3 regions of the Arthrobacter sp. UYEF36 genome follow, and region 1 is predicted to be linked to each of the others. Evidence: riboswitches for the same ligand, from Rfam matches in the RefSeq annotation. Region 1 holds a riboswitch; each other region holds the start of a gene.

Region 1 (3,264 bases):
ACCCCGGCCGTCAGTTTGGTGAAGGAGCCCGTGATGCGCAAGGTCATCCTGATGATGCAGGTGTCCCTGGACGGATTCATCGAGGGTCCGGAGCGGGACCTGAGCTGGCACCGGGTCGATGATGAGCTGCACCGCCACTTCAACGATGAGCTCCGGACCATGGGCGCTTTCCTGGACGGCCGTGTCACCTACGAGCTGATGGCCGACTACTGGCCGACGGCTGACCAGGACCCCTCAAGCACTCCCACAGAGGCCGACTTCGCGGGCATCTGGCGGGACATGCCGAAGATCGTCCACTCCAGGACCCTGGCGTCGGCCGGGTGGAATACCGAGGTGGTCCGCGAGGTCGCCGCCGAGGATGTTGCGAGGCTTAAGGAAGGGCCCGGCGGTGATCTGGCGCTGGGCGGCGCCAATCTGTCCGCGTCTTTCAGGCGGCTCGGGCTGATCGACGAGTATCGGGTGTATGTGCACCCGGTCCTGATCGGACGGGGCACGCCCCTCTTCCAGGAGACGGACGTTGTGACGCCGCTGCGGCTGCTGGAGAGCCGTGCGTTCGGCAACGGTGTGGTGTTGCTGAGGTATGCACCGGAGCCGGACGCCGGGCACGCTGAAGGCCGGTGATCAACTGCCCCCAAGGCAACCGATCGACCGGCCTTCGACGTGCTGTGTGCGGTGCTGCTAGCCGGCGCGGACGAACGTCACGGGACCGGTGGCGGTCAGCCAGGACAGCGGGTGCGTCATGGTGGCGTTGACGCCGTTCATGCCGCCGCTGATGGCCTGGCCGTTGCCGGCGTAGATGGCGACGTGGCCGGACTGGACGATGATGTCGCCGGGCTGGGGATCAGCGACGACCTTGCCGTACTTCATGAACGCCGTCGGGCCGATGTCACCGACCGCGATGCCGGCAGCGTTCAGGGCCTTCTCCACCACGGCGGTGCAGTCCTGCGTGATGCCGATCTGGCCGTACGCGACGGCCAGCAGGGTGGCGTTGACTCCGCCGGCTGCCGGGGCAGCGGCGGGGGCGGGTGCTGCCTGGACCTTGACCGTCGCCTTGGCGGCGGCAGCGGGGGCCGGAGCGGGTGCTGCCGGAGCCGCAGCAGCCGGGGCAGCAGCTGCCGGGGCCTTCGGAGCGGCTACGGGCTTGGGTGCCTCGACCACAGGAGCCGGGGCAGTCTCAACGGCCGGGCGCTCGAACGTGATCTGGACGGCGGAGTCCGCCATGACCGGCGCGGAGACCAGGCCCTGGACGTCAACGGACGACGCCGGCGCGGAGTCTCGCTCGGTCGGTGCATCGGCTGCATTCGCGGCCATGGCGCCGCTGAGCACCATTCCGGAAGCGGCCACGAGAACTGCGGCCTGGCGGCCGATGGTAGCGGCGGCGCGGCTTTTGCTGCGAAGATCGGCGCGTTTGGGCGCACGGGTATTGCTAAAAGTCATTAAAGGAGCCTCTCCCAATGCCTGCGAGGTGAGCTGTCGGATTCGGATGGGAGGCACCCGGCCGCACGCTGGCCCGATCATGCCGGGCCGTGCGGCTTCACCCCAAGACCCCTGGAGAACAGCGGGTCAAAATTGGTTTCCCCGTCTCTGCCGGACGTTGCTGCGAGTTATCCCCAGGCCGCGGCAGAGTTAGGCAATCGGCTGGGGAGAGCCCGTCTCGGAAACAACAGGCACCTAACAACGGTAACGGAATGATTACGGAGTGTCACATCGGCATCGTGGCGGGCTGCGGCGACCGGTGTGCGGCCCGCCCCGCCGGACCCCGGCCGCAGGCATAGGATGATGCCATCACCGTTCCCCCGAAGCGGAGGCCCAAAAATGGACAGTCCCGACCTCATCAGGCACTGTGTCGCCATCTGCCAGCTGAGCAGTCAGCCGCCGGAGGACTTCACTGTCAACACCGAACTGCTGGTGCTGGACAACGGGGAGGTCCACGTGTCCACCTGGGACGCTGAGCCCCGTGACGGCGGCTTCGACGTGCACGTCCTGAACGACCGCGTGGACGCCCTGGGCTTTATGGTGATCACGGATTGGGAATTCTTCGACGAAAAGGCCTTTGCCGTGGTGGAGCGCCGGCCGGGACGCTAGGCCCGATCCGTCTCACTGGCGGGGACCCGGGACACGCCACGGACCCGCTCCAGCAGCCTCGGCGACGGCCGTAATCCCAGCTCGGTCCACAGCAACGAACTGTATTGCCGAAGGTACTCGTGGGCGGCAGCGACATTGCCCTCATCGAGGCAGATGTCGATAAGGACGGCGTGCACGGATTCACGGAGCGGCTCGATGGCCTTGGCCCGCAGCGCCGCATCGATCCCTTCCGGATAGCGGCCCAGGGTTCGCAGCCGGACCGCCAGCGCCTCCAGTGCGTGCAACTGCACCTGGCGAAGGCGTTCCCGCTCTATCAGAAGCCAGTCTTCATCCCACTCCGGCAACAGGTCCCCGGTGAGCGGCGAACTGTTGGTGTCTTCGACCAACAACTCCCCGCCGGGTGCCAGCAGCCTGGCGGCCTGCGCCCGGCACAACTGGAGATCCGTCACCACGCCGTCGCCGAGCGCCAGTTCGCTTCGACCCGCCGAAATGAGGGACCCGTGCACCGAACGGATTCTCCACAGCGCAGTGCGGAGGCTTCCGTGGCCATGATCCGCGCTGGAATCCGCCCACAATTTAGCTATAACCGCCTGCCGGGAGCATTTCACACCGTCCTGGCGGGCAATTGCGAGAAAAGCCAGGACGCGCTGGGCATGAATGGGCAGCTGAAGCTCTTTATGCGCGAGGAATAGGGAAAAACCGTTCAAGAGGAGCAGGCCCGGTTGACCCTCCGATTCCGAATCTGCGACGGAACTTTGACTTACTGCAGACGTCATTTTATTACCCCACGGAGATATGACGCGGAAAGATTCAGGAAACGGCCACGGCATACGCGGCGATCGGCAACATTGCTACGCAGCGTTGACGTCTAGGAAGGAACTTGGGCGGATCATTTCCGCCATGAGAGCCGATTGTTCCGTGATATTACTGCGCCTCTGGCGGAACCCACAAGGGGTGTTTATTCGGGTACGCACCGCAAACGGCAGCCGGCGGGAATGGGTGGTTTCCGGGACTGTCGAACTCGTTATGTTGCTCGAAGCACTTATTACCGAGCTTGAAGATGAGCCCGTAACGGGAATGGAGACAGAAGATTGACGGTGGAAAACACAGAAGTCCCCGAAGCTGAAAACAATATCCCGTAAGGAGGGTGTCATGGACGCACAGTCCGGCTTCACCGGC
Region 2 (3,264 bases), on a different contig from region 1:
GTCGGTTAACTACAGCTCACCGGCAACTGACTACAGCTCACCGGCAACTCGTGGGACCACCCATGAGTTGTGCACAGGTCGGTAACGGATTTATTACTGCACGGCTTAATCCCCTATAGTGGATCACTAGTACCGATACCAAAGCGTTATCTGATCCGAGCCGAGCTCTGCCAGCGGATCAGACGCAGAACCACCTTCTGGCAGGGGCGGGGGAACCACTTCCGGCTGTTCGACAGCCTTGGGGTGAAGTCCGTCAGCGGCAAGCACTCTCCAGCAGGGAAGTTCCTTGATGCCTCTGTGCCTGGATGCTTGCCACGGCGGACCGGGTCTTTGATCTCTCTGACCCGAATCCGACAGCTAACTTCGCAGGCTCTCCAGAGAGGAACCGTTCTTGACCATCCAGACCACCAGGGGCCGCCGTCGTGCGCACGGTCCCGCGCCGGAGCCGCGTCCGGCCGTCGCCGTCACGGCAGAGCGCCCACGCGACGCACACCGTGATGAGCGCCGGGGCCGCCGCAGCCCGTTCCGCCAGGTGACTGACTTCGCCGCGGCCAGCGGCGTCGGCCAAAAGGCCGGCATTGCACTGGCTGCCACGGGACTGGTCCTTACCGTCACCGTCCCCGCCACGGGTCCCGTCCTGGCCACCGACGCCGGGACCTCCGCCGGATCCGTCTCTGCCGCGGTCCAGCCGGATGTCACCGCCGCCGAGGCCAAAATTGACTTCAACCGCACCGCCGTCACCACCCAGGGTGACCCGGACGGCAAGCTCAAGCAGCTGCTGAGCGCCCAGTCCGCTGGTTCCATTACCCGCGCCGCCTCCTCCGGCAGCCTCGGGGCGCCCCTGGTTCAAATGAATTCCTCGTCGCCCTTCGGCTACCGCGTCAGCCCCATTACTGGCGGCTCCGGGGAGTTCCACCGCGGCCAGGACTATTCCGTACAGTGCGGCACCGCGGTCCTTGCGGCCGCCAGCGGCACCGTGACCTTCACCGGATGGCATCCCCACGGCGGCGGAAACCGCGTGGTGATCGACCACGGCAACGGCCTGGAGACCACTTACAACCACTTGTCCTCAGCCAGCGTCAAGGTGGGCCAGCAGGTCACCCGCGGCGCTGTTGTGGCGATGAGCGGCACCACCGGCGCCTCCACGGGCTGCCACCTTCACTTTGAGGTCATGATCAACGGCGAAGTCGTCGATCCGACCGGCTGGCTCTAACCGAGCTGATGGGACGCTCTCGCATTCTTGTGACACGCCGTGATCTGAATGTGACATTGAGCCCCAACTGCTGTACCGTTTGACCTACGCCAACTTTTCCGAAGTTGGCGCTCTTGAGTGGATTGCCTAGCTCTGCCACCGCTCAAGGTCCGTTCGCATTACATCGTCTGGCAGGGGCGGGGGAACCAATTTTGGCCTTCGAAAGAAGGCCTTGGGGTTAAGTCGCAAAGCTTCCCAGGAAGCAGCGCGGCCGGGTGACTCCCATCCGAATCCGACAGCTCACCTCGCAGGCATTGGGAGAGGCTACTTTCGTGTCTTCACGCCACAATGCTGCGCTTAACCGCGCTTGCGCGGCTCTAACGAGCCCGCTGAAATCCAACCTCCGTGCTGCCCTTGCCGGCGCCCGGAACGGATCTCACACCGCCGACTCAATCTCTGCTGAGTCCGGCCCGCAGGCCATGCACCTGCAAGCAGTTCCCGCTTTTGGCGCGTCTTCGCAGTACACCCTTCGCTAAGTAACCCATTTCGGGGCGATCCGGCGTACCCCCAAGATGCCGGAGCGTCCTCAGCCCGCGCCCAAAAAGCGCGGACCCAGGATCACGAAAGAGAGAACTTAATGACTACTCGTGCAAACGCACGGCACCGCGCCGAGGTCACCAAGACCAACTCGCTGGCCGTCATTGCCAAGACCGTCGGCGACAACGCCGGTGGCATGGGTCGCCAGGCCGCAGTTATCGCTGCTGCCTCCGGCCTCGTCCTGACCAGTGGAATCGCAGCCAACGCTGCTGAGGCCAACGTTCAGCGCGAGTCCACCTCCGCTTCCACCCTCGAAGTCCAGTCGGCCGCCCCCGCGACCATCTCGGCTGCTTCGACCATCGCGATCTCCTTCGAGAAGCCGGCCGTCACCACCACCCCGGCACCCGTCGTTGAGGCCCCGAAGCCTGTTGTGAAGGTCCAGGAGACTTCCACGGCCGACGCCGGCAACACGGCCAGGACCGCCAGCACCAAGGTCGGCGCCACCGCCACGACGGCCGCCACCACCACCGCTGCCAGCACCAAGGCTCCGGCCGTCGCCAGCGGCATGGGCGCCACGATCGCCGCTGCCGCCTACGCCCAGCTCGGCGTCGGCCAGGACTGCACCGCCCTCGCCACGAACTCGCTGGCTGCTGCGGGCATCAACTACCACGGCTGGCCGGCAGGTTACCTGTCCCTCGGCCGCACCGTGAGCGCCGCCGAGGCACAGCCGGGCGACCTCGCCTACTACCAGAACGGCGGATCGGGTCTGGCCCACATCGCTGTTTACGTCGGCGGCGGCAAGGCCGTCCACGGCGGCTGGAACGGTGGAACCACCTCCCTGCAGAGCGTCAACGTCGGCTCCGGCCCGGTCTTCATCCGCGTCGGCGGCTAAGACAGCAACAGCTAGCAACACCAAGGACCCCCGCAATCCGGCGGGGGTCCTTTGCGTTGCCAAGACGTGAACTTCAGCGGATACGGGCGGGGCGGGCAAAAAAGATTCGGTGAATTGGCATCTCCATGTTTACTCTTGTTTTGTCGATCCATAGCCCGACCATGCAGAGGGCAGCCGGCCCTCGTGCCCCTGGCGGGTGCGGCCGTGAAGAGGTATGCGGATGCGCACTCTCGTTCTGAATGCTGGATATGAACCGCTGGCGGTTGTGACCTTCCGCCGGGCGCTCGTCCTTGTGCTGACTGGAAAGGCCAGTGTCGTGGCGGAAGGCGACGATCCCGTCGTCGGTCCGCAGGACGTCCTGGGCCGGCCGTCGGTGATTCTCCTGAATCGCTACATCAGGCCCCGGTACAACACCGTGACGGCCGTCAGCCGCCGCGGGGTGCTCCGCCGGGATGCACACCGCTGCGCCTATTGTGGCAAAGCCGCCCACACCATCGATCATGTTCAGCCCAAATCCAGGGGCGGCGCGGATTCTTGGGAAAACCTCGTCGCTGCCTGCCTGCGGTGCAACAACGCCAAAGGCGACCACACCCCGGGGGAAATGGGGTGGAAGCTCGGCTTCAGCCCCGCGCCGCCCAAGGGC
Region 3 (3,264 bases), on a different contig from region 1:
GAACACCCCGTCCCCGGTCTTCCGCCAGCTCACCGAGGAACTCGTCACGCTGCTGGCGTACGAGGCCACCCGCGACGTCCGCACCGAACCGGTGACCATCGAGACGCCGGTCAGCACCACCATCGGCACCGCTTTCACCAAGCCCACCCCGTTGGTGGTCCCCATCCTCCGGGCCGGACTCGGCATGCTCGAGGGCATGACCAAGCTGGTCCCCACGGCGGAGGTCGGATTCCTGGGCATGGCCCGCGATGAAGAGACCCTTGACATCATCACCTACGCAGAGCGTCTCCCCGAAGACCTCACCGACCGTCAGATCTTCGTCCTGGACCCCATGCTCGCCACCGGCGGCACGCTGCGCGAGGCCATCAAGTTCCTCTTCAAGCGCGGCGCTTCCGACGTCACCTGCATCTGCCTGCTGGCCGCCCCGGAAGGCCTGGCAAAACTCGAAGAAGAACTCGCCGACGCGAACGTGACGATTGTGCTCGCCTCTATCGACGAGAAGCTCAACGAGAAGTCCTACATCGTGCCGGGTCTGGGCGACGCCGGCGACCGCCTCTACGGCGTCGCCGGGTAGTCCAGCCACCCGGCGTCGGACCTGCCCTCGCGGCCGGACCCGCGCGAGGGGGGCCCTAACCTCCCGGAACACACCGCCCGGTACTGGCCTGAGCCCCATGGACTGGAAACTTGAACTTGTCTTTGTTCCGGTGTCCGATGTGGACCGCGCGAAGGATTTCTACGTCAACAAGGTTGGCTTTAAGGCCGACTTCGACGAGCGGCCCATGGAAGGCATCCGATTCGTCCAGCTGACCCCGCCGGGCTCCGGCTGCTCGATCGCCATCGGTGAGGGCCTCTCGGACGCCCCGCCGGGTACCGCCCCCGGCCTTCAGCTCGTGGTCAGCGACATCCAGGGGGCCCACCAGCAGCTCAAGGACAACGGCGTGGACGTCAGTGACGTCGATGTTCAGGACTGGGGGCATTTTGTCCACTTCGCCGACCCTGACGGCAACAGATGGGCGGTGCAGTACCTCCCCAACCGTCCCAACGGCTAAGCGGCTGGTCTGGCTGGTCTGGCTGGACCAGGGGGTTAGTACCAGTTGTTGGCGTAGTGGAAGTTCAGTGCGCCGCACGGTGAGCCGTAGCGATCCTTGACGTACTCCAGTCCCCAGTTGATCTGGGTGCGGTAGTTCGTCCGGTAGTCGGCGCCCGCGCTGGCCATCTTCTCGGCCGGCAGCGACTGGACCACGCCGTAGGCGCCGCTGCTCGGGTTCGTGGCAGTGGTCTCCCAGTCCGATTCCTTGGTCCAGAGCTTCATCAGGCACTGCATCTGGCTCGGTGCCCAGCCATAGGAGCCCAGCTGGCTGGCCGCGTACGCCTGTGCGCCCGCCGGATCATTGACCGCAACGGGGGCGGGTGCGGGCGCAGGGGCAGGTGCCGGGGCGGGTTCCGGAGCCGGGGGTGCCGGGGCCGGGACTGCCGGGGCCGGCGCTTCGGCCGGCGCCACCTCGGCCGCCGGGGCTGCAGCGTCGCCGGTGGGGAGGACGGCCTGGTTCTCGACCCGGACACGTTCAAAATCAAGGTGTGTCAGCGGATCCGCCGTGGCGGCTGCCTGCGTGGAACTGTCCGCGCCGGCGTTGCGGGCGGCCGTCTCGGACGCCTGGCCGGCGGCGCCGGCCCCCACGAGCACCGCGCAGGCGGTAACAACAACGGCCGCCCGGCGGCCGGCCGAGCCGGCGTTGTGGGCAAACCGGGCCAGGGCTGAAGCGGGCTTGGCCGGTTCGGCGCGGTGGCGCGACTGCTGGGAGCCCGTCGTCGGTGCGGCGCCGTCAGGGCGCGTTTGTACCTTGGATTCAGTCATGAGTGCCTCTCAACGCCTGCGGAGTTAGCTGTCGGGTTCGGGTGAGGTCACCCGGCCGCACGGAAACTCACGTGTCGGCTTCACCCCAGGGGTGCGATGTGCAGAAATGCCCGGGAACTCTGGGTCCCCCGCCTCTGCCTGGTCCAGCGGGATCCGGGAGGCGGCAGAGCTTGGCGTGCATCCGGATATGCGGCCTAGTGGTGACCGCACCCTAAAAACCGTACAGGAGTCGTCCGGCTATGTCACATTTCGGTAACAGGAATTCCGACGGCGGCGGGGCGGCTTGCGCGTTGACCGGCGACGGAGGGTCCTCACCCGGCGGGTGGAGCCTCCGGCAGCCGGACGGTGAACTCGGTCCGGCCGGGCCTCGAGACCACACCGACAGTCCCGCCATGGGCCGCGACAATCGACTGCACGATCGACAATCCCAGCCCGCTGGTTCCCTCGGCGGAAGCGCTTGTGCCGGGGGCCGTGGTGGTGGCGACCGCGGCAGCTGCCTCGGGCGACCGCGGCGGGTGCAGCGGACGCCGCGGGAGGGAACCTTTGCCGGCTGCCGGCGTCGTGACGGAAACAGGATTCTTGCGGGACGCGTCCGCGCGCGTGAAGCGTGCAAAGACGCGGTCCACAAACTCGGGGGCGATCCCGGGGCCGTTGTCCGTCACGGTCACCACGGCATATCCGTCCGGGGATCGCTTCACGCCGGTCACCACCGTCGTGCCGGGGCCGGTGTGCTTGCGCGCGTTGGAGAGCAGGTTCGCCAGCACCTGATGCAGCTGGGTCGCGTCACCGCGGATCACCACAGGCTCTTCGGGGAGTTCCAGATGCCAGACCCGGTCCGGGGCCATGACCTTCTCATCGCTGACCGTCTCGATGGCCAACTGGGTGAGGTCCACCTCGCTGAGCCTGAGCGGCTGGCCCTCATCCAGCCGGGCGAGCAGGAGCAGGTCCTCCACCAGGGTGGTCATACGCTCGGACTGGCTCTGCACCCGGGCCAGGGACTTCTGGCCGTCCGGGGTGAAATGCTCGGTCATCCGCATCAGCTCGGTATAGCCGCGGATGGCGGTCAAGGGGGTGCGCAACTCATGCGAGGCATCCGCGACAAACTGGCGGACCTTCATCTCGCTCTTCTGCCGGGCTTCGAGGGCATTGGAGACATTTTCCAGCATCATGTTCAGTGCGTGGCCCACACTGCCCACCTCGGTTCCCGGATGCGCTGCGGACGCCGGCACCCGCACGGCAAGTCCCACCTCTCCGGCGTCGAGCGGCAGCCGGGAGACCTGGGTCGCGACTTGGGAGAGCTGATCGAGCGGCTTCATGGTCCGGCGGATCAGCGCCGTCCCGGCCAGGCCGATGACCACGAGTCCGCCGGCGGACACGAGCACCATGGTCCACACCATGGTGGCCAGCGT

What was found. Region 1 has a riboswitch for cyclic di-AMP ahead of ABIB29_RS05980 (NlpC/P60 family protein). Riboswitches for the same ligand answer to the same signal wherever they lie in the genome.
Region 2: linked by a shared signal. The riboswitch ahead of ABIB29_RS10065 (NlpC/P60 family protein) and the one ahead of ABIB29_RS05980 (NlpC/P60 family protein) in region 1 are both predicted to bind cyclic di-AMP.
Region 3: linked by a shared signal. The riboswitch ahead of ABIB29_RS10440 (aggregation-promoting factor C-terminal-like domain-containing protein) and the one ahead of ABIB29_RS05980 (NlpC/P60 family protein) in region 1 are both predicted to bind cyclic di-AMP.

What each region holds. Positions count from the first base shown of each region.
Region 1 covers NZ_JBEPOX010000002.1:423,652-426,915, forward strand. Annotated here, with positions in the region: gene ABIB29_RS05975 (dihydrofolate reductase family protein) at 34-621, shown strand; gene ABIB29_RS05980 (NlpC/P60 family protein) at 679-1,437, opposite strand; cyclic di-AMP (ydaO/yuaA leader) riboswitch at 1,442-1,612, opposite strand; gene ABIB29_RS05985 (hypothetical protein) at 1,816-2,085, shown strand; gene ABIB29_RS05990 (AfsR/SARP family transcriptional regulator) at 2,082-2,591, opposite strand; gene ABIB29_RS05995 (hypothetical protein) at 2,628-2,777, shown strand; gene ABIB29_RS06000 (hypothetical protein) at 3,238-3,264, shown strand, end outside.
Region 2 covers NZ_JBEPOX010000005.1:208,238-211,501, reverse strand. Annotated here, with positions in the region: gene ABIB29_RS10075 (iron-dependent transcriptional repressor DtxR) at 1-9, shown strand, start outside; cyclic di-AMP (ydaO/yuaA leader) riboswitch at 179-387, shown strand; gene ABIB29_RS10070 (M23 family metallopeptidase) at 392-1,213, shown strand; cyclic di-AMP (ydaO/yuaA leader) riboswitch at 1,351-1,520, shown strand; gene ABIB29_RS10065 (NlpC/P60 family protein) at 1,830-2,621, shown strand; gene ABIB29_RS10060 (HNH endonuclease) at 2,842-3,264, shown strand, end outside.
Region 3 covers NZ_JBEPOX010000006.1:24,309-27,572, reverse strand. Annotated here, with positions in the region: gene upp (uracil phosphoribosyltransferase) at 1-574, shown strand, start outside; gene ABIB29_RS10445 (VOC family protein) at 672-1,049, shown strand; gene ABIB29_RS10440 (aggregation-promoting factor C-terminal-like domain-containing protein) at 1,085-1,855, opposite strand; cyclic di-AMP (ydaO/yuaA leader) riboswitch at 1,857-2,014, opposite strand; gene ABIB29_RS10435 (sensor histidine kinase) at 2,167-3,264, opposite strand, start outside.